DNA from 4 places in the Lactobacillus sp. UMNPBX12 genome. Region 1 is predicted to be linked to each of the others. Evidence: predicted binding sites of a transcription regulator. Region 1 holds the regulator's gene; each other region holds the start of a gene.
What was found. Region 1 encodes HrcA, which represses chaperone genes, less so after heat shock. Its sites were predicted from a motif close to TTAGCACTCNNNNNNNNNGAGTGCTAA; they were not measured.
Positions count from the first base shown of each region.

Region 2: a site for HrcA is predicted at 2,096-2,122, ahead of CP363_RS00180 (Hsp20/alpha crystallin family protein). Genes of this name have one in related genera too.
Region 3: a site for HrcA is predicted at 1,984-2,010, ahead of clpP (ATP-dependent Clp endopeptidase proteolytic subunit ClpP). Genes of this name have one in related genera too.
Region 4: a site for HrcA is predicted at 2,326-2,352, ahead of CP363_RS03140 (ATP-dependent Clp protease ATP-binding subunit). Genes of this name have one in related genera too.

Region 1 is NZ_PCYY01000011.1:28,015-33,850, forward strand. It holds gene infB (translation initiation factor IF-2) at 1-1,443, shown strand, start outside; gene CP363_RS05870 (ribosome-binding factor A) at 1,463-1,828, shown strand; gene truB (tRNA pseudouridine(55) synthase TruB) at 1,884-2,777, shown strand; gene ribF (riboflavin biosynthesis protein RibF) at 2,783-3,733, shown strand; gene hrcA (heat-inducible transcriptional repressor HrcA) at 3,871-4,920, shown strand; gene grpE (nucleotide exchange factor GrpE) at 4,933-5,517, shown strand; gene dnaK (molecular chaperone DnaK) at 5,534-5,836, shown strand, end outside.
Region 2 is NZ_PCYY01000001.1:34,848-40,683, forward strand. It holds gene CP363_RS00160 (SOS response-associated peptidase) at 82-675, shown strand; tRNA gene CP363_RS00165 (tRNA-Gly) at 685-755, shown strand; gene CP363_RS00170 (CPBP family intramembrane glutamic endopeptidase) at 803-1,465, opposite strand; gene greA (transcription elongation factor GreA) at 1,545-2,006, opposite strand; gene CP363_RS00180 (Hsp20/alpha crystallin family protein) at 2,248-2,673, shown strand; gene CP363_RS00185 (C1 family peptidase) at 2,816-4,132, shown strand; gene CP363_RS00190 (ABC transporter ATP-binding protein) at 4,228-5,172, opposite strand; gene CP363_RS00195 (ABC transporter ATP-binding protein) at 5,193-5,836, opposite strand, start outside.
Region 3 is NZ_PCYY01000017.1:35,959-41,794, reverse strand. It holds gene CP363_RS07640 (ATP-binding cassette domain-containing protein) at 1-109, opposite strand, end outside; gene CP363_RS07635 (SH3-like domain-containing protein) at 218-1,846, opposite strand; gene clpP (ATP-dependent Clp endopeptidase proteolytic subunit ClpP) at 2,041-2,625, shown strand; gene CP363_RS07625 (IS1182 family transposase) at 2,644-4,347, opposite strand; gene whiA (DNA-binding protein WhiA) at 4,497-5,432, opposite strand; gene yvcK (gluconeogenesis factor YvcK family protein) at 5,425-5,836, opposite strand, start outside.
Region 4 is NZ_PCYY01000005.1:31,552-37,387, forward strand. It holds gene CP363_RS03140 (ATP-dependent Clp protease ATP-binding subunit) at 166-2,292, opposite strand; gene CP363_RS03145 (alpha/beta hydrolase) at 2,622-3,512, opposite strand; gene CP363_RS03150 (PTS sugar transporter subunit IIC) at 3,493-4,800, opposite strand; gene CP363_RS03155 (ABC transporter ATP-binding protein) at 4,894-5,595, shown strand; gene CP363_RS03160 (ABC transporter permease) at 5,605-5,836, shown strand, end outside.

The DNA.
Region 1 (5,836 bases):
GATCGTCTTCGTCATACTCATGTTTCAGCTCATGAAGCTGGTGGTATTACTCAAAAGATTGGTGCTTACCAAGTTAGATTAGATGATCGCTTAATTACATTCTTGGATACACCAGGACACGCAGCATTTTCTAACATGCGTGCACGTGGTGCTGAAATTACTGATATTGTTGTACTGGTTGTTGCTGCAGATGATGGTGTAATGCCACAAACTGTAGAAGCAATTGACCATGCAAAGAGTGCTAATGTTCCAATAATTGTAGCAATTAACAAGATGGATAAGCCAGGTGCAAATCCACAACACGTAACTGAGGAATTAATGAAATACAATTTGATTCCTGAAGATTACGGTGGTGATACTATCTTCGTTAATATTTCAGCTAAGACAGGTCAAAATGTTGATGACTTATTACAAATGATCTTGTTGCAATCTGATGTGATGGAACTTAAGGCTAATCCAACTGAAATGGCAATTGGTACTGTGATTGAAGCTCGTTTGTCACGTGGTCGTGGACCTGTAGCAGACGTTTTAATCCAACAAGGTACACTTAATGTTGGTGACCCGATTGTTGTTGGTAACACTTTTGGTCGTGTTCGTACTATGACTAATGATCGTGGACGTCAAGTTAAGAAGGCTACACCATCAGAACCTGTTGAAATTACTGGTTTGAACGATGTGCCTGAATCTGCTGATAAGTTAGTTGAATTTAAGGATGAAAAGACCGCTAGAAGTGTTGGTGAAGCTAGAGCACAACAAGCTTTACAAAAGTCTCGTGAAAATGTTCAACACGTAACTCTTGATAACCTCTTCGATACTATGAAGAAGGAAAACATGAAGGAAGTTGACATTGTCTTGAAGGCTGATGTTCAAGGTTCTGTAGAAGCTTTACAACAATCGCTTGAAAAGATTGAAGTTGAAGGCGTACGTGTAAATATCATTCACTCAGGTGTAGGTGCCATTAATGAATCAGATGTAACTTTGGCTGGTGCATCAAATGCATTTATTATTGGGTTCAACGTTCGTCCAACTGCTACTGCTAAGAGCCAAGCTGAAACCGATGGCGTAGATATTCGTCTTTACAGCATTATTTACAAGGCTATTGATGATGTTACTGCTGCCATGAAGGGTATGCTTGAACCAACTTATGAAGAAAAGGTTATCGGTAATCTTACTGTTCGTGAAACTTGGAAGGTTTCTAAGGTTGGTACAATTGCTGGTTCCTTCGTTGATAAGGGCTTGGTTAAGAATGATTCTAAGATTAGAGTTATTCGTGATGGTATCGTTAAATATGATGGTGAAATTGCTTCACTTAAGAGATTTAAAGATGATGTTAAGGAAGTTAAGCAAGGTAACGATTGTGGTTTAACGATTAAGGACTACAACGACATTAAAGTTGGCGACGAATTCGAAGTTTACGAAATGCAACAAGTTGAGCCTAAGTAATTACTATTAGGAGGAAAACATGAAGCATAGAATTGGTCGTGTTGAAGGTGAAATTCTACGCGAATTAACCAAGATTTTACAAAAGAATATTCGTGATCCGCGCTTAAGTGGTGTAACTATTACCGCAGTTGAATGTACGAATGATCTTTCATATGCAACTGTTTATTACAGCCTGCTAACTGAAGATGAGCATAAGGAAGAAGAGGTTCAGGCAGGTTTTGAAAAGGCAAAAGGCATGATGCGTCATTTGCTTGGTCAAACATTAACTGTTTATAAGGTTCCTGAATTAATTTTTAAACGTGATAATTCAGTTTTGTATGGTAGTAAGATTGACCGTTTGATTGCAGAAGTTAAGAAACAAGATGCTAAGCGGGAAAACAAATAAAAAAGAGGGCGCCGTGATGGTGCCCTTTTTTTGTTGAAAGGAATAGGGAATAATTATGTTAAACGGAATTTTAGTTATTGATAAAGATAAAGGGATGACTAGTGCAGATGTAGTTTATCATTTGCGCCGCGTATTAAATATTAGAAAAATAGGACATGCTGGTACGCTTGATCCTGAGGTGACAGGCGTTTTACCAATTGCTATTGGTCAGGCTACTAAATTAATTGAAATGATGCATACTAGGCCAAAAGAATATATTGGCACGGGACTATTTGGTTATAGCACAGATAGTTATGATGCAACTGGAACTGTTTTAAAAGAAAAAAAGTTGATTCAGCCTTTTTCTGGTGCAGAAATTCAAGAAAATATGAATAAATTTGTAGGAGAAATTGTTCAAGTGCCTCCAATTTATTCTGCTGTTAAAGTGAATGGTAAACATCTTTATGAATATGCGCGTGAAGGAATTGAAGTTGAACGGCCTCAGAGAAGGGTTGAAGTCAAACAATATGATCTAACTAAAGAACCAGTTTTTGATATAAATACTGGACAAGAAAGCTTTGATTTTAAGATTAAATGCAGCAAAGGCACTTATGTTAGATCGTTAGTTAATGATCTAGGTGAAAAATTAGATTGCCCCGCAACGATGACTTATTTGAGAAGAACAGCTAGTTCTGGCTTTAATATTACACAAGCAGTAAAATTAAAGGAGATTGAAGAGAATCCGAAAAAGGCCACTGAACTTATACAGCCGATTGATGCATTTTTTAAGGAATACACTCAGGTTGATTTAACTGAAGAAAAGTGGCTTAAAGTTAAAAATGGAGCAGGTATTTCGCTTGAAACTAATGCGAAAAAAGTTGCACTACGATACAATAAAAAGGTGAAAGCAATTTATGAAAAAAAAGGAAAGCTTTATCGCCCAAGCTTAATGCTGTTGCAAAATGAATAAATGAAATGAAGGAATTAGCTGTGAAAATCGTTCATTTAACATATCCTGTTAAGGAAAATATTTTATCTACTAGAATTGTGCTTGCCCTTGGCTTTTTTGATGGGGTTCATTTGGGACATCAGCGCTTAATTAATCAGGCTAAAGAAATTGCATTACAGAAGAAATTGTCATTAGTTGTGTTGACCTTTGATCGACATCCTAAGGAAGTTTATGAGTCGAAACGAGATTTTAAATACTTAGAAACTTTGGAAGAAAAAGCTAACAAAATGGCGGAATTAGGAGTAGATTATTTGGCTGTTTTACCATTTACTAAAAATTTCAGTCAAATTTCTGCACAAGAATTTGTCGATAATGTAATTGTCAGATTAAATGCTGATACCGTTGTTGCTGGCTTTGATTACACTTATGGTCCTAAGAATATTGCAAATATGGCTAATTTACCCCAATTTTCCAAAGGGCGTTTTAATATTGTAGTGATGCCAAAGCAAACTTTTAACGGTAGAAAAATTGGCTCAACTGAAATTCGTCAAGCAATTAAGGATGGTCAGATGGAATTAGCCACTGAATTAATGGGGCACCATTATGTAATGAGTGGTATCATTGGGCATGGTAAACGAAATGGTCATAAGCTAGGCTATCCAACAGCTAATTTGATTTGGGCAGACCATAAGGTGATTCCTAAAATTGGAGTTTATGCTACCAAGACTAAAGTAAATGGTAAGTGGTATAACTCCATGACTAGCGTTGGCTATAATGTAACCATTAATCAGGACAAGAAGATATATATTGAATCTAATATTTTTGATTTTAATGAAGATATCTATGGTAAGCCAATGAAGATCAAATGGTATAAATATACCAGAGGTGAGAAAAAATTTGCCGGATTACCTGAACTGAAAGAGCAACTTGAACGAGATGAGCAAGAAATTAGGGCTTATTTTAAGCAAAAGGGTTAAGAAGCTACGTACTTTGAAAAAAGTGCGTATTTTTTTGAATAAAATTAGCAATCTACTTGATTTAGTGCTAATTTCTGGTATCATATTAACTGTTAGCACCTGAGAGATGTGAGTGCTAAAAGTGAGGGCGATATAATATGTTGACCGAGCGTCAAGAGCTTATTTTAAAAACAATAATTACAGACTTTACACAAAGTCATGAGCCAGTAGGTTCAAAGACCGTAATGAAGCAGTTGCCAATTAAAGTTTCAAGTGCAACGATTAGAAATGAAATGGCCGTGTTGGAAGAGCAGGGGTTAATTGAAAAAACTCACTCTTCAAGTGGTCGAATTCCTTCAAGCGAGGGCTATCGTTATTATCTTGATAATTTAGTTGAGCCGTTGCAATTACCAGAGTCTGTTTATAATACAATAGGAAGTCAATTAGATCGACCTTTTCATCAAGTAAATGAAATTGTACAAGAAGCTGCACGAATTCTGTCAGATTTAACTAACTATACCGCATTTGCGGAAGGACCTGAGAGTCATGATGTTAGAGTCACAGGATTTAGAATTGTACCGCTGTCTCAACGACAGATTATGGCAATTTTGGTTACAAGTGATGGTAACATTCAAAATCAGGTATATGCTTTGCCACATAATATTCACGGCGAAGAAATTGAAAAGGCTGTCCGCATGATTAATGATCAGTTAGTCGGAAAGAGCCTAAATGAAATCAACGTTTCGTTGCTAAGTGAATTAGCTAAAAACGAATTAGGCGGCGAACATGTGACTGAATTGCTTAGTTTAGTTGAAGATGTCGTAAAAGATGCAGCTAGTGAGCAGATGTATGTGGATGGACAGATTAATTTGCTCAATAATACTTCTGAACATGATGTAAATGACATTCGTTCTTTGTACGAGTTGATTGATCATAATAATCTGTTCACTAATTTAATGGATGCAAAGGTGGATCCAAAGTCTGGAAATTATCCAGTAAAGGTAAAGTTGGGATCTGAATTACCCAATGATTTATTAAAAAATTATAGTTTGCTGACAGCTGAGTACAGCGTTGGCTCCCATGGTAAAGGAACTATTGCTTTACTTGGACCAACGAATATGCCATATTCACAAATGATTGGGTTGCTTGAATATTTTAGAAATGAACTAGCTAAAAAGTTGCTTGATTATTACGGCAAGTTTCAATAAAGGAGGTTAGCCGTGAGTAAAGAAGAATTTCCAAGTGAAAAAAATCTAGAGCAAAAAGAAAAGACTTCTGAGCCTAAGGCTAAAAAAGAAGCCGATAAAGGTGAAGAAAAGAAGCAAGAAAAAAATAAACAAGATCAAAAATTAGCTAAAGAATTAGCTGATTTAAAAGATAAGAACAAGGATCTTGAAGATAAGTATTTGCGTAGTGAAGCAGAAATTCAAAATATGCAAAATCGCTACACTAAAGAACGTGCTCAATTAATTAAGTACGAATCTCAAAGCTTAGCGAAGGACATTTTGCCAGCAATGGACAATTTGGAAAGAGCCCTAAGCGTTGAGGCCGATGATGATGTGTCTAAGCAGTTAAAGAAGGGCGTGAAAATGACCCTGGATGCACTTGTGAAGGCAATGAAAGATCACGGTGTAGTTGAGATTGAGGCTGATGGCGTTAAATTTGATCCGACATTACATCAAGCTGTTCAAACAGTAGCAGCTGAGAATGATGATCAAAAAGATCACGTTGTTCAGGTTTTACAAAAAGGATATCAATATAAGGATAGAACACTAAGACCAGCAATGGTTGTAGTTGCTCAATAAGAGAGGAAGCTAATATATGTCAAAAGTTATTGGGATTGACCTTGGGACTACTAACTCAGCAGTTGCAGTTCTTGAAGGTAAAGAACCAAAGATTATCACTAATCCAGAAGGTAACCGGACTACTCCTTCAGTAGTTGCATTTAAAGATGGTGAAATTCAAGTCGGTGAGGTAGCAAAGCGTCAAGCTATTACCAACCCTAATACCATTGTTTCAATTAAGCGTCACATGGGTGAAGCTGATTATAAGGTTAAAGTTGGTGATAAGGAATATACACCACAAGAAATTTCAGCATTTATTTTACAATATATTAAGAAATTC
Region 2 (5,836 bases), on a different contig from region 1:
TATTAATATTAATTGTTTAATTACCTAATTTTAACAAAAAATAGGCTATGATTAAACTAGCCCTAAAGAAAGGAAATGCGTATGTGCAACCAGTTTCGTTTACCTAATTTAAAACAAATTCAACAATATCTCAAAAGCGATCTTGACCTGCCCTTAGTTACACCAAATTTTGACATTCAAGCACAAGATATTTTTCCTAACCAAGTAGCACCTGTTTTGCTTTATCAAAATGGTCAATTGCAATTAAGCAAAAAAAAATGGGGCTATCCAAGTCCCGTTGATCCAAAAAAGCCATTATTTAACGCTAGAATTGAGCGATTTTATGATTCAGCGCCTTCAATGTGGGACAAATCCTTTGCCAAGCAACGTTGCTTAATCTTAACCGAAAAATTCTTTGAATACGCTAAAACTACCCATATTGCTGAAAACGGTCGTAAATACCATGATCGCTACGCCTTCCGCACTAATCAACCACTTACCTTAATTGCAGGTATTTATGATCAGGATTATTTTTCAATGGTTACTACCGCGCCTAACAAAGATATGGCGCCAATCCATAATAGAATGCCTCTAGTTGTTATGCCCAACGAACTACGCCGCTGGCTTTTTCAAAATTTTACCAGCTTAATTGATCGTAAAAGTGTTGATCTTCAAATAGAAAAAATGCTAAAATAAAAACATATTGCGGGTATAGTTAAATGGTAGAACGACAGCTTCCCAAGCTGTAGATGCGGGTTCGATTCACGCTATCCGCTTTTTTTATACAAAAATAAGGATGAGAATTTTTCTCATCCTTTTGTTTTTAAATCATAATCACTGTAAGTACGCCACTAACTACAGCTAAGTAAATTGGCATCAATAATGTTTGTGTGTACATATAGCTCCAAGCAAACACCATGCCATAAATTGCATCAATAATAAAGAGTACTACTGAATTTTGAAAGTTCAGTAAGCTATAAATCAGACCTGAAACAATGATCCCCATAATTGCAACTTGCTTAGTATTTCGCCGAAAAGCATAATTGAACAAAAAGCCAGTCGCCAAAAATTCTTGTAGGATTGGTAATACAATTCCTTGGACAACGATTAAAAACCAAAACATGTTAACTGATTCACTTTTGGCATATATCAATTGGAAATCATAATGACTAATCCTGCCATATGATTGTAAGTATGAAATCGAAATCTGTGTAACTGTAATCACTAATGTTAATAGAACAACAGTTGACAAACTGCCCAACCATGGAAGTTTAAAATCACGGGCAAAAAAGCGTTGCTCTCGATTGAAACGATAAACATAAAACAACAGAATCATGGCTGCAACTAAGCCGAATAAAATCAAATCCCAAATATGAACCGGAGATTTTCTAGTAACTAGCTTTACTACTGCAAACACAGCGACATAGCCAGCTAAATAAACGGCATAGCGGATCACATTACCCTCTCTTGATTGTGGCGTATTCAAATTCTTCACTCCTACTCTGAATTGTATCCTACAAAACCCATATTATACCAGAAAAAGACAGTTTATTATAGTTCTCAACTTATTTAACTTCCACAATCGTTACTTGATATTCACCTGCTGGTGCAGCCACCGTTGCTGTTGTACCAGCCTCCTTTTTCATGATTGCTTGACCCAATGGAGAATCAAAAGAAACCTTGCCAGCAGCAAGATCCGCTTCCATTCGCCCAACTACTTTGTATTCTTCTGTTTCATCATCGTCATCAAACTTAAGCACAACGGTCTTTCCTAGATCAACCTTACCATCATCTTCAGCTTTAACAATTTCGGCATACTTTAATTGTTTGCCTAGGTAACGCAGACGACTTTGTAAGTGACCTAGATCACGTTTTGCTTCAGTATATTCAGTATTTTCCGAAAGATCACCTAAAGCTCGTGCAGCCTGCAAAATTTTAATTCTACGTGGCCGATCTTTTTTTAATCGAGCAATTTCATCCTCAATTTGTTGATAGCCTTCTGGAGTCATTTTCTGAAAATATACCATTTCTATTTCACAAACTTTCTTTATTTTTTTATACGTAATAATTATCTACAATCTCAGAATGTTATTGTAGCAGCGTTATCAGTCTAAAATTAGCACTATACATTTTTGAGTGCTAATTTGTGTCATTTCTATAAAAAGCGACTACAATAAACAGTGTAAGGAGAAAAGAGATCAAGAAATGAGTTGATCTTTTCCTTATATTCTAATTAAGCAAATACAAAAATGAAAGGAAGTTTTATTTATGGCAAACGATATGATGAATCGGCGCAACGACATGATGGATGCAATGAATGATTGGTTTGGTTTTCCAAGAAACTTCTTTGACGATAATGAAATTGAAAACATTATGCAATCTGATGTTGCAGAAACTGATAAGGACTATCTAGTTAAGATTGACATGCCTGGCATGGATAAGCAGGATATCAACGTTAACTATAATGACGGTACGTTAAATGTCAGCGGCACAAGAAAATCATTTAAGGACACTAGCGATAAAAATAGAAATATCATTCATAAGGAAAGAAGTGAGGGCGGTATTTCTAGAAGCTATAGATTACCAAATGTAGTTGCAAGTGAGATTCATGCAAAGTATGATAATGGTGTATTGACCATCACTTTGCCTAAGGAAACTGCCGGCGATGATGGCAATTCTATAAAAATTGATTAATTTATTAGGTTTATGCAAGAGGTCTAATAAGTTAACGGATTAATAATTCTCTACAAGCGAGTTCTAATTGAACCCGCTTGTATTTTGCTTTAAAATAGAGTTAGTTTAGAAAAAAATTATAAAATTAAAAAGGAGATTTTTTATGGCTCATGAATTAACTGTGCAGGAACTAGAAAAGTTCTCTGCCGAATTTAATAAAAAACCTGAAAATAAAGTCGTTGCTCGTGCAGCTCAACGCAGTGGTGTGCTTGAAGCATCTTATAACGACCGTGTTCAAGGACAATTAACCAGAGTATTCTCAACCGAACTTGACACCAACAACGTTACTAATCAAAAGCATTCAGGTCGTTGCTGGTTGTTCGCAACTTTGAACGTTTTACGTCATGCTTTTGGTAAAAAATACAAGGCTAAAGATTTCACTTTCTCACAAGCTTACAACTTTTTCTGGGACAAGATTGAACGTGCCAACATGTTCTACAACAGAATCTTAGACAGTGCTGATATGCCACTTGATTCACGTCAAGTTAAGGCTGACTTAGACTTTGCTGGTAGTGATGGTGGACAATTCCAAATGGCTGCTGCTTTAGTTGAAAAATATGGTGTTGTTCCTTCATATGCTATGCCAGAAACTTTTAACACCAACGATACAACTGGTTTTGCTACTGCTTTGGGCGATAAGTTAAAGAAGGATGCTTTAGTATTGCGCCATTTGAAGCAATACGGCAAAGATGATGAAATTAAAAAGGTTCGCGAAAAATTTTTAAGCGAAGTTTACCAAATGACTGCTATCGCAGTAGGTGAACCACCTAAGACTTTCGATCTTGAATATCGTGATGATGATAAGAAATATCATTTAGAAAAGAACCTTACTCCACTTGAATTCTTGCATAAGTACATGGGCGATGTCGATTTTGATGACTATGTTGTTTTGACTAATGCTCCAGACCATGACTATAACAAGCTTTATGGTCTACCAGCTGAAGACAACATTGAAGGCTCACTGAGAATCAAGCTTTTGAATGTACCAATGGAATACTTGTCCAGCGCTGCTATCGCTCAATTAAAAGACGGCGAAGCTGTTTGGTTTGGTAACGATGTTTTACGTCAAATGGACCGTAAAACTGGTTACCTTGACACTAATTTGTACAAGTTAGATGACTTATTCGGCGTTGACCTTAAAATGTCTAAAGCAGACAGATTAAAGACCGGCGTCGGTCAAGTGTCACATGCCATGACTTTAGTTGGTGTTGATGAAGACAACGGCGAAGTTCGTCAATGGAAAGTTGAGAACTCATGGGGCGATAAATCTGGTGTTAAAGGCTTCTACGTCATGAATAATGAATGGTTTAAGGACTATGTTTACGAAGTTGTAGTCCACAAGAAGTACTTAACTGAAAACCAAAAGAAGCTCGCTGAAGGTCCAATCACTGACCTACCAGCATGGGATTCATTAGCTTAACGAGCAATGATCATATAAAAAGGCGATCCATATCGGATCGCCTTTTTAGCATAAATATAATATTAATATAGAGAGAGTTGCATTAGATTTGGTATCTAATTTTCGTAGCTTGCCGCTACTTCTTCGTAATGCTTGACTTCATCGTCAGAGCAGCGTACGAAGTGTCCTGGACGAATTTCATGCATTGAGCGTTGCTTTCCGTCCATTTCTTCTTTTTGAGCGTCATAAGGAATCCTTGTCCGGCTCCGCTCAACTTCTGGATCAGGAATTGGCACTGCAGAAATCAAACTCTTCGTGTAATCATGAAGTGGTCGATCATAGACGTCATCGGCTGGACCTACTTCCAGTAGTTTACCGTAGTGCATTACACCAATTCGGTCAGAAATAAACTTAACCATTGATAAATCGTGGGCAATGAACAAGTAAGTTAAACCACGCTTTTTCTGTAATTCAATCATCAAGTTAACTACTTGAGCTTGAATTGATACGTCTAGAGCTGAAATAGGTTCGTCTGCAACAATAAATTTGGGCTCTACGGCTAAGGCGCGAGCAATCCCGATTCTTTGACGCTGACCACCTGAGAATTCATGTGGAAAACGGCTAGCATGACTTGCATTTAAGCCAACAGTTTCCAATAATTCCTCTACTCTCTCAGTTCGTTCATCTTTATTTTTAACCAAATGGTGAATATCTAATCCTTCAGCAATAATGTCCTCAACAGTCATTCTAGGATTAAGTGAAGCATAAGGATCTTGAAAGATCATTTGTGCATCCCGTGTAAAAGCTAGTTTGTCTGCACGACTTTTTAAATCTGCTACATTTTTGCCTTCAAAAATCACTTCGCCACTAGTTGGCTTATACAATTGCAAAATTGAGCGCCCAGTAGTTGTCTTACCAGAACCAGATTCACCTACCAAGCCGAAAGTTTCACCTTCATAGATATTAAAGCTTACATCGTCAACAGCCTTGGTGACATTACGACCATTTTTAAAGTATTGTTTTAGATGTTTTACTTCCAAAATTTTCTTTTTTTCTGGCATAAAAATCTCCTTTACCGCGACTAGTTAACCTCTGGCAGTTTATCTTCTTGTTTCATCAAGTTATATTTTTTCCAGCGACGTGTAATTTCAGCTGGTGGTTCCACTTTAGGTGCACCTGGTGCTAAAAGCCAGGTTGCAGCATAGTGAGTATCAGTTACCTTGAAAAATGGTGGCTTTCTTTCCACATCAATCTTCATGGCATACTTATTTCTTGGTGCAAAAGGATCACCCTTGGGCGGATCAAGCAAGTTAGGAGGCGTACCTGGAATCGACTCCAAAGTATCACTGTTTAAAGTAGGCATTGAATTGATTAAGCCCCAAGTATATGGATGCTGTGGATCATAAAAAATTTCATCAACACCACCGAATTCTAAGAATTCACCAGCGTACATTACAGCTACTCTATCTGCCATACCGGCCACTACGCCCAAATCGTGCGTAATGAAAATAATTGAGGTCTTTACCCGCTTTTGCAAGTCTTTCATCAAATCTAAGATTTCGGCTTGGACAGTTACGTCTAGAGCTGTAGTTGGTTCATCAGCTAGCAAAATCTCTGGTTCACAGATTAAAGCAATCGCAATCACGATTCTTTGTCTCATCCCGCCTGAGAATTGGTGCGGATATTGATTAATTCGTTCTTCTGCATTTGGGATTCCCACGGCCT
Region 3 (5,836 bases), on a different contig from region 1:
GGCCAATTAAGGTTAGAAAATCGCCTTTATTAACCTTAAATGATACATCTTGCAATATTTGTTTTTTATCTGCACTATATTGGATATGTTTTAATTCTAATATTTTCATTCTTTTGCCTAACTAAATAACTCATTTTTCTAATTATACAACTAAAAAAATAAAGGAAATCCAATATTTTCATTGAATTTCCTTTATTTAAATTAATATCGATAATGATTACTTAGTCAACTTTTGTTTACTTTCAAGTAATTCAGCACGTTGAGCTAAGTTCATGTATAACTTGTTGTTGTAGGTTGCGATACCTTCAATTTCACGACCAGTGTGGTATTGGTAAGTATCCTTAACTTCACCATCAGTTGCAATCTTAGCAATTACGTCATTGAATGCAAGGTAGAAGTTATTGTTCTTGGCATCATAAGTAAACCCTTGAGTGTATGTGTTTGCTACAATGCCACCCTTAGTTGCACCTACCATAGTTGGATACCAGTTATCGCCTTTGCGGTTGAATTCCCAGTATTCAGTTTGGTCTTTTTCTTTATTATAAAGAGTTGTGTAAAGCTTGTGATCATTTACAACAACACCATTATTGAAGTAACGACCGTCTGAATCACTACCGTTCCAGCATTTAATAGTCCAAATCTTGTTAATGCACATATCGCTCTTCCGAATTTGGATTAACTCTTCAGACATATTGCTCTTGTATGAAACCTTATTATTGTTATTTAGAACGTAAATGTATTTATCAGTTGAGCCCATTGCTTGACCGTGACCAATTGGAATATATGGACTAACTTTAATGTTCTTAACGTAAGAATTGAACTTCTTTTGGCTCATATCAAGTAAGTATTGTCCGTTAAATGCATTGGTTAAATGGTTAAGATTATATCCTACAATATGACCATTGCTAATCAGGGTACTACTTAATAAACTAGTGTACAACCAGCCATTTGACATGGTAATTCCTTCAGGAATATGACCTACACGGTTAATATAGTCATCATTTTTAATGTCACGGTAAACACTTAATAAAACTGGTTGGAAGAAGCGAGTAGTGAAATCTAATTTTCCGCTTTCACTATCATAAGCATGCTTATTCTTATCAGGAGTAAAATCAGTCTTAGTTACATAGTTAGCAGAACTGCCGTAGTAAGTCTTCCAGGATTTCAAATCGCCGTTAAATGGCTTAGCTTGGACGCTATCAGCATCAGCAATTCCTTCCTTAGTACTCTTTCTGACAGTTACCTTAACAGTTGCCTTTGCTTTACCATAGCTATATTTAACATTATAGGTACCTGGAGTTGAGCAATCGATTGCATCTTCTGAAATCTTAATATCTGCTGTATCAATTACAGTACCCATATAATTGGTTACATAACTTACTGCATCAGTTGGATCAAAATCGTAGTGACTATTTTGTACTAAACTGATAGTCTTTGGTACAGCGATAGCATCTCTTGTAAAGTAGTTTTGGTTAACATAACCAACTTTACGACCATTTACATAAATACGCCAATAAGTTGCATCCTTTGTCTTAATTCTCTGGTCAGATTGAATATGAGCATATTGATAATCGCTAGCATCAGCAATCTTACCACTAGGTTTACCATTACTAATCTTTTTATAAACAGGATAATTCTTATTGCTACCTACTTTAACCATTAAGTCATAAGAAGTACTTGTTTGAGATGGTCCCTTCTTCGCACTGGAATCAGTCTTAGCAGTATCTGTATTACTATCAGTAGTTTTAGAATTATCTGCAAATACTGCATTTGTAGAACCAATTAACAAACCAACACCCAGTGCTACAGCTGAAGTAGCAGTTAAAATTTTATTTGAATACTTCAAACCTATCCTCCGTATCTTATATTTTGCATTTTACTTTTATATTATAATATATAAACACTGTTAGCTAAAATACATTTTTATTACCATTGTTACCATTGAGCTTCTTTATTTGACACTTTCATTACGAAGTGATTTAATTAGCACTGTACTTGAAAGAGTGCTAATTAATACGAAATCAATTAGGAGGCAAATTTATGCTAGTACCTACAGTTATTGAACAAACTGCTCGTGGTGAACGTGCTTATGACATTTACTCACGCTTATTAAAAGACAGAATTATCATGCTTAGCGGTGAAATTAATGACCAAATGGCTAACTCAATCATCGCTCAATTACTCTTCCTTGATGCTCAAGACAATACCAAGGATATTTCACTTTATATCAACTCACCAGGTGGTGTAATCACCTCCGGCTTAGCTATCATGGATACCATGAACTTTATTAAGTCAGACGTATCAACTATTGCAATTGGTATGGCAGCTTCAATGGCTTCTATCCTCTTGACTAGTGGTACTAAGGGTAAGCGTTTTGCACTTCCTAACTCAACTGTTTTAATTCACCAACCATTAGGTGGTGCTCAAGGTCAACAAACTGATATCCAAATTGCAGCTAACGAAATTTTGAAGAGCCGTAAGAAGATCAACGAAATTTTGCACGAAACTACCGGTCAACCTTTGGAAAAGATCCAAAAGGATACTGAACGTGACAACTACTTAACTGCTGAAGAAGCCAAGGAATATGGTTTGATTGACGAAATCATGGTTAATAAGAAGAAGTAATTAATTATTAAAAATTATTCACACTCTAAAAGTGTCTGGGAAAAAACTAACTTTCAGATACCAAAAGACGATCAATCCAACTCTTAATTTGAGTTGCTTGACCGTCTTTTTCTTGTTATTTTTATTTTTGTGTAAAGAAGATTGGTCCTTTGACCATCTTCTGTTCCAATATTTGCTTAAATTCATCATCATGAAGGCTATTCCCACATCAGTTTCAACCTTCTTTTTGCCTCTTAAATGAGTTCGACGCATGCCAAAAACGTTCTTCAAATGTCCAAAAACTGGCTCCACATCATACTTTCTCTTGCTGTAGATGTACCTGCCTTCAGGACTTTGGAGAACTCCTTTAGCTTTTTCTTTTAAGTATTGCCAGTTAGGATTATAGCGAACCTGCCGCTGGCGTCCGCTCTTGGTTTTGGCTAAACGCTCTAATTCTGGCGTTAATTGAAATTTATCCGCTTCGTAAACCTTAAAATCGCGAACCTGACCAGTCGATTTATCTTTACGCCGACTATAACATTTGAAGCTAAACCTAACGTCGTTTTGATCAAGGTAGTAATCGTCTTCTTCATCATAGAACCAGTTGGCTAGCTTAGTTGGATCGTTTTTGTACTTTCTAGTTTGTTCCTTTTCGTACATGGTATAAGGGATATAGTACTGCTTGTCTGAATATTCTTCTTCAAGCATTGAGTAGTTGTACTCGCTGCCGTAGCCAGCATCGGCGACGATCTTATCGAACTTGTCCATTGTCGTCATCTGTTTTAAAAAAGGCTCTAGCGTCTTAAAGTCAGTCGGATTGGGATACAAAGCAAAATCGACTACGTATTGATCCGTTGTAGCGACTTGGATATTATAGCCTGGCTTGAGCTGGCCGTTCTTCATGTGGTCTTCTTTCATATGCATGAACGTCGCATCGTGGTCGGTTTTAGAGTAGCTATTTCGCCCAGCAAAGACTTCTTCTGCCTCTTCATACTTCTTCATTCTAGGCACGTAGTCTTTTCTTAGCTTATGAAGCAGCTTTTTTAGAGCTCGTCTTTTTGCTTTTCTAGCCGAGCCGCCAGGAATGGCTTTAGGCTCTTGGGCAATCTCTTCAGTCAGTTTTTCAATTTCAGCTTCCGTTTCTTGCGCTAGCTCCGTCAACCCCTGACTGGTTTGTACTTGCTCTTTTGCCATTGCTTTGACGACTTCTTTGGCAATCAGTTCATCATATAGTTCAACTGCTTGACCTTTGAGCTTTTCATGATACTTTTCAACTGCCTTGCGCCAGACAAAGCTATAGCGATTGGCATCGGCTTCGATTTTCGTGCCGTCGATGAAGATAGCCCCTTCGTTGATCAAGCCTTCTTGTTCCAGTAGGTTGGTAAAGTAAAGAAAGCATTTCTTGACCAATTCGTTGGCGTGGTCGCTCGATCTAAAATTATTGATGGTATGGTATGAAATCTGCTGGTGCTCAGCCAATACCATCATTGGTAGATTTTCTTCTAACATCAGCGCAATTTTTCTGCCTGAGAATACTCTGCGAGAATAAGCAAAAAGCAAGATCTTAAGCATCATAGCAGGGTGATAGGCAGGACGCCCGGTTTTGGCAGAATCGCCCAATAGGACGTCTTCTGGAATCGAATCGACGAACCAGCCGATCACTGTTGCCAAGTGATTGTTAGGTATAGTAAAGTCTAAATTAAGTGTTAAAGCAGTCTGGCCTGTGGTATAATTTTGATACATTGAGATTGTCTTCTTTCTTTTTATACTGTAGCGATTTAATAATATCAAGGAAGGCAGTTAAAGTATAGAAAAAGAACGATGAAATCGAAAAGGAAATCATCGTTCTTTTTTCATGTCTTAGGAATTAGTTTTTTCCCAGACACTTTTTCTTATTCTCTTAAACTCTCAGCTAACTCATGTAGTTTCTTAAATCGGTGATTAACTCCTGACTTCGAAATCGGACCATCCGGAATTTGATTAGCTACTTCCTTTAAAGTTAATTCTGGATGCGCCAATCTAAAACGCGCTAAAACTTGCAATTTCTCTGGTAGATCATCTAAGCCGTTTTCTTGTTCAATCAGCTGGATGTCTTCTACCTGCTTAGCTGAAGCTGAGGCTGTTTTTTTCATATTCGCGGTATCACAATTAACCAAGCGATTAACCGAATTTCGCATATCTCGCATAATACGCAAATCTTCAAAGTTAAGCATTGCATTAAGTGCACCCACTATATGCAAAAAGTCGCCAATTTTTGCGGCTTCTTTTAAATAAACAATATAGCCTCTTCTACGTTTAGTTGCTTTAGCATTTAAATAAAAATAATTATTCATCAACTTACATAAATCCTCATTATGGTCCTCATAAGTTGAATAAATCTCCAAGTGATAACGACTCGTTTCTGGATTATTGACACTACCTCCGGCTAGAAATGCACCGCGTAAATAGGACATTGCTCCTTCACGTGAAGTCATAATTCTCTGAGGAATTCGCGTTACCAAACCTTTTTCAGGATCCCAGATTTGTAAGTTTTCTAGGATTTCTTGTACCTTCTGATTCAATCGTACCAAATATTGATTATTTTTTTTCAATTTCATCTTGCGCGAGACAATCAGCAATGGCTCAATACCATAAGCAATCTTAATCAGCTTAAAAATTCGTCGAGCAATCGCAGGATTTTCTGTAGTGATATCTAGGCTAAATTGATGATCGTGCAAGTTTAATACACCATTCATTCGCAAAAAAGCAGCTAACTCTGCTTTGGCATGCTCTGGATGCACCTCAAGCGAAGTTAGCTCCTTTTTGACTTCACTAGCATAACTAGCCATCATTTTCCTTCATTCTTTTACGTGACATTGATTCAAATGCCAGATTAATAATTTCTTTTCCTACCTTTTCACCATCATGAAATACCAATCCATGACGTTGATCGATAAAGTCATCAGTAATGACACGGCAGTTTTGCTTTCTTAAGCCTTCAAAGTCATTCTTAACAGGCTCAAGATAAGCATCATAATCTTCTGGGTGAAATTTGCTCATATCAATTTTGGCACCATTAACCAGAGCGGTATTGATATAATTTCCACCTAAGTGATCGTTAATTACCTGTACGTGTTCCGCATCACTAAAGTGATCTGTCTCACCACGCTGAGTCATGATATTGCAAATATAAATAACCTCGGCGTCAGTCTCACGCACTGCTTCACCTAAATTAGAGATCATTAAGTTAGGT
Region 4 (5,836 bases), on a different contig from region 1:
TCACCGAATTAAAAGTTTATAATTATCTTATTTTTTATATTTTTATAATACTCTTATTTTAATTTCAGATCAAACAACTTTGCAGAAATGCAAAACTAATTCAATTTCTGCACAAAAAGAGGATATTCCCTAGGAAATATCCTCTTTTTCTTTATTAACTATTAATTAATCTTCTTTTTTATCTTCGGCTTTAGTTTTGTCTTCCTTAATTTTTTCTTCAATCTTTGGAGAAATATCGAAGATTGCTTCACCGTTTAAGTACAAGTGCTTGTCATCTGCAGTGAATTCAAGCTTCTTAGTTTCAGGTTTTCTCAGGATCAACTTAGCAGCTGGAGTTTCAAGATTTTGTTCAACTACTCTTCTAAGTGGACGAGCACCGAACTTCTTGTCGTAGCCCTTTTCTGCCAAGAATGCCTTAGCTTCGTCTGAAACTTCTACCGTTACACCCTTCTTAGCAAGAACATGAGACATCTTCTTCAAGTAAATGTTGATGATCTTGCCCATGTCTTGTTCAGTAAGTGAGTTGAATGGAACGATTGCGTCCAAACGGTTCAAGAATTCAGGTCTGAAGTAGTTTTCAAGGGCTGAGATTAACTTGTCTTGGTCAACCTTGCCATCTTCAAGCAACTTGTCTGAGAAGCCGGCATTTGAAGTCATAATCAAGATAGTATCCTTGAATGAAACAGTTCTACCTTGTGCGTCAGTCAAACGACCGTCATCCATAATTTGCAATAATGCGTTGAAGACTTGTGGGTTAGCTTTTTCAATCTCATCAAATAAAATCAATGAGTATGGTTGGTGACGAACCTTTTCAGTTAATTGACCACCTTCACCGTAGCCAACATAGCCAGGTGCTGAACCGATTAACTTGTTAACTGCCATTTCGTCTTGGTATTCACTCATGTCCAAACGGATTAAGTGTTCCTTGTTACCAAATAATTGAATTGCCAATTGTTTAGCAAGCTCAGTCTTACCAACACCAGTAGGTCCAGTGAGTAAAAATGAACCAGTAGGTCTGTCGCTGTCTTTGAAGATTTGCTTACGAGCAATAGCGTCAGTAATTACATCGATAGCTCTGTCTTGATCAATAACATTCTTCTTAAGTTTCTTAGCTAAGTCCAAGTTCTTTTGAGCTTCATCAGCGTGGAGTTCACTCATTGGGATCTTAGTCTTTTGTTCAATAATTGCGTAGATGTCTTTTTCAGTTACTTCTGGAGTATTCTTAGAATCTACATTCTTAAGTTGTTTCTCAAGTTCAGCAATCTTACTCTTAATTTCTGAAGCCTTGTCGTAATCCTCTGCCTTAGCAGCTTCAGTCTTCTTAGCTTCAAGAGCTGAGATTTGGTTCTTTAAGCTCTTTTCATCAGTTGGTTGTACAAGCAATGCCTTCTTAGCACCAGCTTCATCCATCAAGTCGATAGCCTTGTCTGGTAAGTAACGGCCTTGAATGTATCTTTCTGATAATTCAACAGCTAATTTAAGACTGTCGTCACTGTATTTTACGTGGTGGTAGTCTTCGTACTTCTTCTTTAAGCCTTCCAAAATCTTAACAGCTACATCAGTAGATGGTTCTGGAACTTGAACAGCTTGGAATCTACGTGATAAAGCTGGATCTTTTTCAATTCTTTGGAATTCACTAGTAGTAGTAGCACCAATTAACTTCAATTGACCACTTGCCAAAGCTGGCTTCAAGATGTTAGCTGCATCCCCATTGTTGTTTTCTGAATCAGTAGAACCAGCACCAACGATGTTGTGAATTTCATCGATGAATAAAACAATGTTAGGATCGCTCTTGGCCTTATCGATAACCTTCTTTAATCTTTCTTCAAAGCTACCACGAAGACTTGAACCAGCAACCATGTCATTAATATTTACTGAAATGATATGCATGTTAGCCATTTTAGCTGGTACATTGCCTGAAGCAATTCTTTCAGCTAAACCTTCTACAATAGAAGTCTTACCAACACCAGCAGGTCCGATTAAAACAGGATTATTCTTCTTACGTCTTGAAAGAATTTCAATTACGTTATCAATCTGTTCGTCACGGCCAATTACTGGGTCAAATTTATTGTTCTTAGCTTCCTCAACTAAGTCAACACCAATTGGCTTTTCATTGGGTTGTTGTGGGTTCTGTTGAATTGTTTGTGGTGCAGCACCCATGCTGCTGGAGTAATTAATTGGAATTGAACCTGAACTGCCTTTGCTATTTCTTCTGCTACCAAAGTCATCATTAAAGAATGAGCTATTCAATTCGTTAAATAAGTTATCAAAATCATTGTTAAAGTATGCCATATGTGCAACACTCCCTATCTCAAATTTACGTCTTTAGCACTCTAAGCTACTGAGTGCTAACTCATTACATTTAATAGTATAGCATGTTATCCACAGATTGCAAGCTAAAAATCAAAAGTTTTCCACATCTTCTTTATTTTTTGTGATTTTTATTAAAAAAGCACCACAAATGCTGTAATATAAACATTTGTAGTGCTTCACAAATTCTAAAAAATTTCTTAAGATGGGCAAAAATTGATGATTATTTTGCTTAAAACTGTTTAATTTTAAGGAAGTTTTCCACAGATAAGAATAAGTTTATTACCATAAACTATTTCTGCCTACCTCTATTATTGCCCTTTTGCTTGTCCAGTATTTTGCGGTTCGCTCAACTTTCTCGGCTCAAGCAAATACTGTTTAATTACTTTGATTACCTGCTTATTCTGAGGTAAATCCGAGTGATCCGCTTCTACACCCGTTACTGTCATTGCAGTATAGCTCTTGACTTGATTCTGAAAAATATATTTTCCGGCTGCTACGCTAGCTTCTGGTACAATTCCATCAGACTCATAATTTTTTCCACCAGATAAGGAATAAACAATCAAGTTTTTCGGTAGTTTATCTTTGTTCTTGATAAAGGTTTCTAGCATTTGCGTTTTATGATTAATATTTTTTTCACCAAAATTATATGGCGTTCCTAGCGTCATCAGACGTTTGATTTTAATTTCATCAGAATAGTAACAGTAGTAATGTTCTAACCAATAGGTCCAGATCAAGCCACCGTTAGAATGCCCAAAGGCTTTAAAATTATTAAACTTATAGCTCTCTGATAAGGCATAAAAGGCTTGATCAAACCAGCTGGCTTGCTTCTTAATATTGCTATAACCATCGTGATTATTTTCAAAACCGACAATAATGAAAGGTTCGTTGTCGTTTTTATTGATTTTGCCTGAATATGATAGCGTTCCATTCGTTGAAACTTTAATTTTAAGCACGCTATGCTTAGTCGGTGTGTTCTGATTTAGCTGCTTCACTAATTGGTTAAAACGTTCAGTCGTTGCACTAGAACCTGGAATCATAATTACTGGTGACAAAAGCGATTTGCGTCTTTCAGCTCTAGCGTGGTTATCAGCCTTCATCCAAGAATAACCCGGAATAGCCAAAGCTACTAATAAGACTAAGACGATTGCCAACCATTTAAAATTAGGATTTTGAACTAAATTAATCATTCTTTTCTTCATAATCCTTTAGTCCCCTTTCAAGTCGCAAACCTAATTTCATAGTTGGAATAAACATTATTATATCTAAAATGAATAACAAAATAGAAAATACCAAGTTGCTCCAGTCACCATTAGAACCAAAGAAAGAGACCAAAATTCCTGGTGTCCCACTTAAAACGGGGTAAGCACAAGGTTGAATTAAATGGCAAAAAATTGCTCCAGCGGCTAGTAGAATATTAATAATTGGAATAATCACAATCGCTGGCAGTAACAATGGATTTAAAATAATCGGCATCCCGACCATCATGCCTCCAGTTGAGCCAAAAGCTGCTGGAAGCAGGTTAACCTTGGCAATATTTTCACTGTCCTTAGTTTTACTATAAATTAGGATAATTACAATCATCGCTAAAACAATACTCGCACCACCCATTTCTGCATAAGGATAAAACAAAGAACTACCCAAATACTTATATGGTACATTCCAAGCACTCCCATGTTTTAAGGCAAAATTTAAGTTAGCTGCTGCTGAAATACTATTAGAAGTAGTTGACAAAGAAGCTAGAGGATAACCTATTCCCATCCAGCTAAGTAAAAAGACTGGGATAGTCAGTAAAGCTATTAACAAAATATTATTTGATTCCTGTATTTGAGTAACTAGGCCTTTAAAAGTACTAGAATTCAAGAATTTGATTTGAAATTCATAAATTATAATCCCCAGAACTATCCCACAAAAAATTGCAAATATTGTCGGGATAAACGCATTCCAGGCTCTTTCCTTAATTCTAGCGGCATGTTCAAAATCGACTGGCTTGTGTTCCTTTCCTAGCCAATGAAAAATTTGCCCTACACCATAGCCAATTAACAAGGCCAGCAAGACAGCATTAATTTTTAAAACACTGGAAGAAAATGGTGAATGATCGCTGGCATTATTAGCTAAATTATTGGCATAAGCACAAAACATGATAACGATGACAGCCGTCATCCCGGCCATGGTTGAATCTTTACGGTATAAACGCGCAGTATAACGTGCCGCAAAATAAGCCGCATAAATACCAAATAAGCCGAAGGTTACCCGAACCATCCCCCGACTGACAAATGCTCCCGCATACCAAAAACGATCTGGCAAAGTGATATCAAAATTAAAAATATTGTAAATAAAACTATCGGGCGAAAAAACGGCATCTCTGAACAACTTAAAATATGCCCCAATTACCGCGATCGGCATCAGCATAACCAACGTTCGCTGAAAAATTCTAAAGATTGCCAATCTTCTTAGTTTAAGAAAGATATTTGTGATTCTGTTTACCATGGTATTTCCTTTACCTATTTATTATAAATATGATTGAATAAAGTTAATTAAAACAATTATTAATTATACATCTATACTAGAAAGCTGATTATGATGGCTTACATTAACTTAAAAAATAATACTAAAATTTACCAATCTGGTGACACAACCATCTATGCCAATAAGAACATTACTTTTTCTATCGATAAAGGCGAACTAGTCATTATTCTCGGCTCATCAGGAGCTGGAAAATCTACTTTGCTTAATATTTTAGGCGGAATGGAGCCAAATACAAGTGGCGATGTAATTGTAGCGGGGAAAAATATTGCAAAATATAACGCTAAAGAATTAACTACCTATCGGCGCAACGACGTTGGCTTTGTTTTTCAATTTTATAATTTGATTTCCAACTTAACAGCAAAAGAAAACGTTGAATTAGCTGCTCAAATTGTCCCCGATGCGATGAGCGCCGCTGATGCCTTGCAGTATGTTGACCTTGGGCGGCGAGAAAACAATTTTCCCGCTCAACTATCAGGCGGTGAGCAGCAACGTGTGGCAATTGCCCGAGCCATCGCTAAAAAGCCAGCCTTACTTTTGTGCGATGAGCCCACCGGTGCCCTTGACTATAAAACAGGCAAACGAATCTTAAAAATTTTGCAAAATATGAGCCGGCAAAATGGCTCGACGGTCTTGATTGTAACTCATAACGCCGCTATTGCCCCAATTGCTGATAAGGTCATCCGTATTCACGATGGAAGTATTCAAAAAGTCCAGCATAATCTACATCCCGCTGACATCAGTACAATTGAATGGTAGGTGGGCGACATGCAAAAAACTATTCTATGGAAAGATGCTTGGCAAGCAATCATTCATTCACTTGGCCGTTATATCGCCATTATTCTATTAATTGCACTGGGGACTTTTGCTTTTACAGGCTTAAAAATGGCTGGTCCTGATATGCGAGCAACAGGAGCAGACTTTTTTGCTAAACATAACCTAGCTGACGTCACCGTCACTTCAAACTATGGCATTAATTCAACTGATCGCCTTACTATTC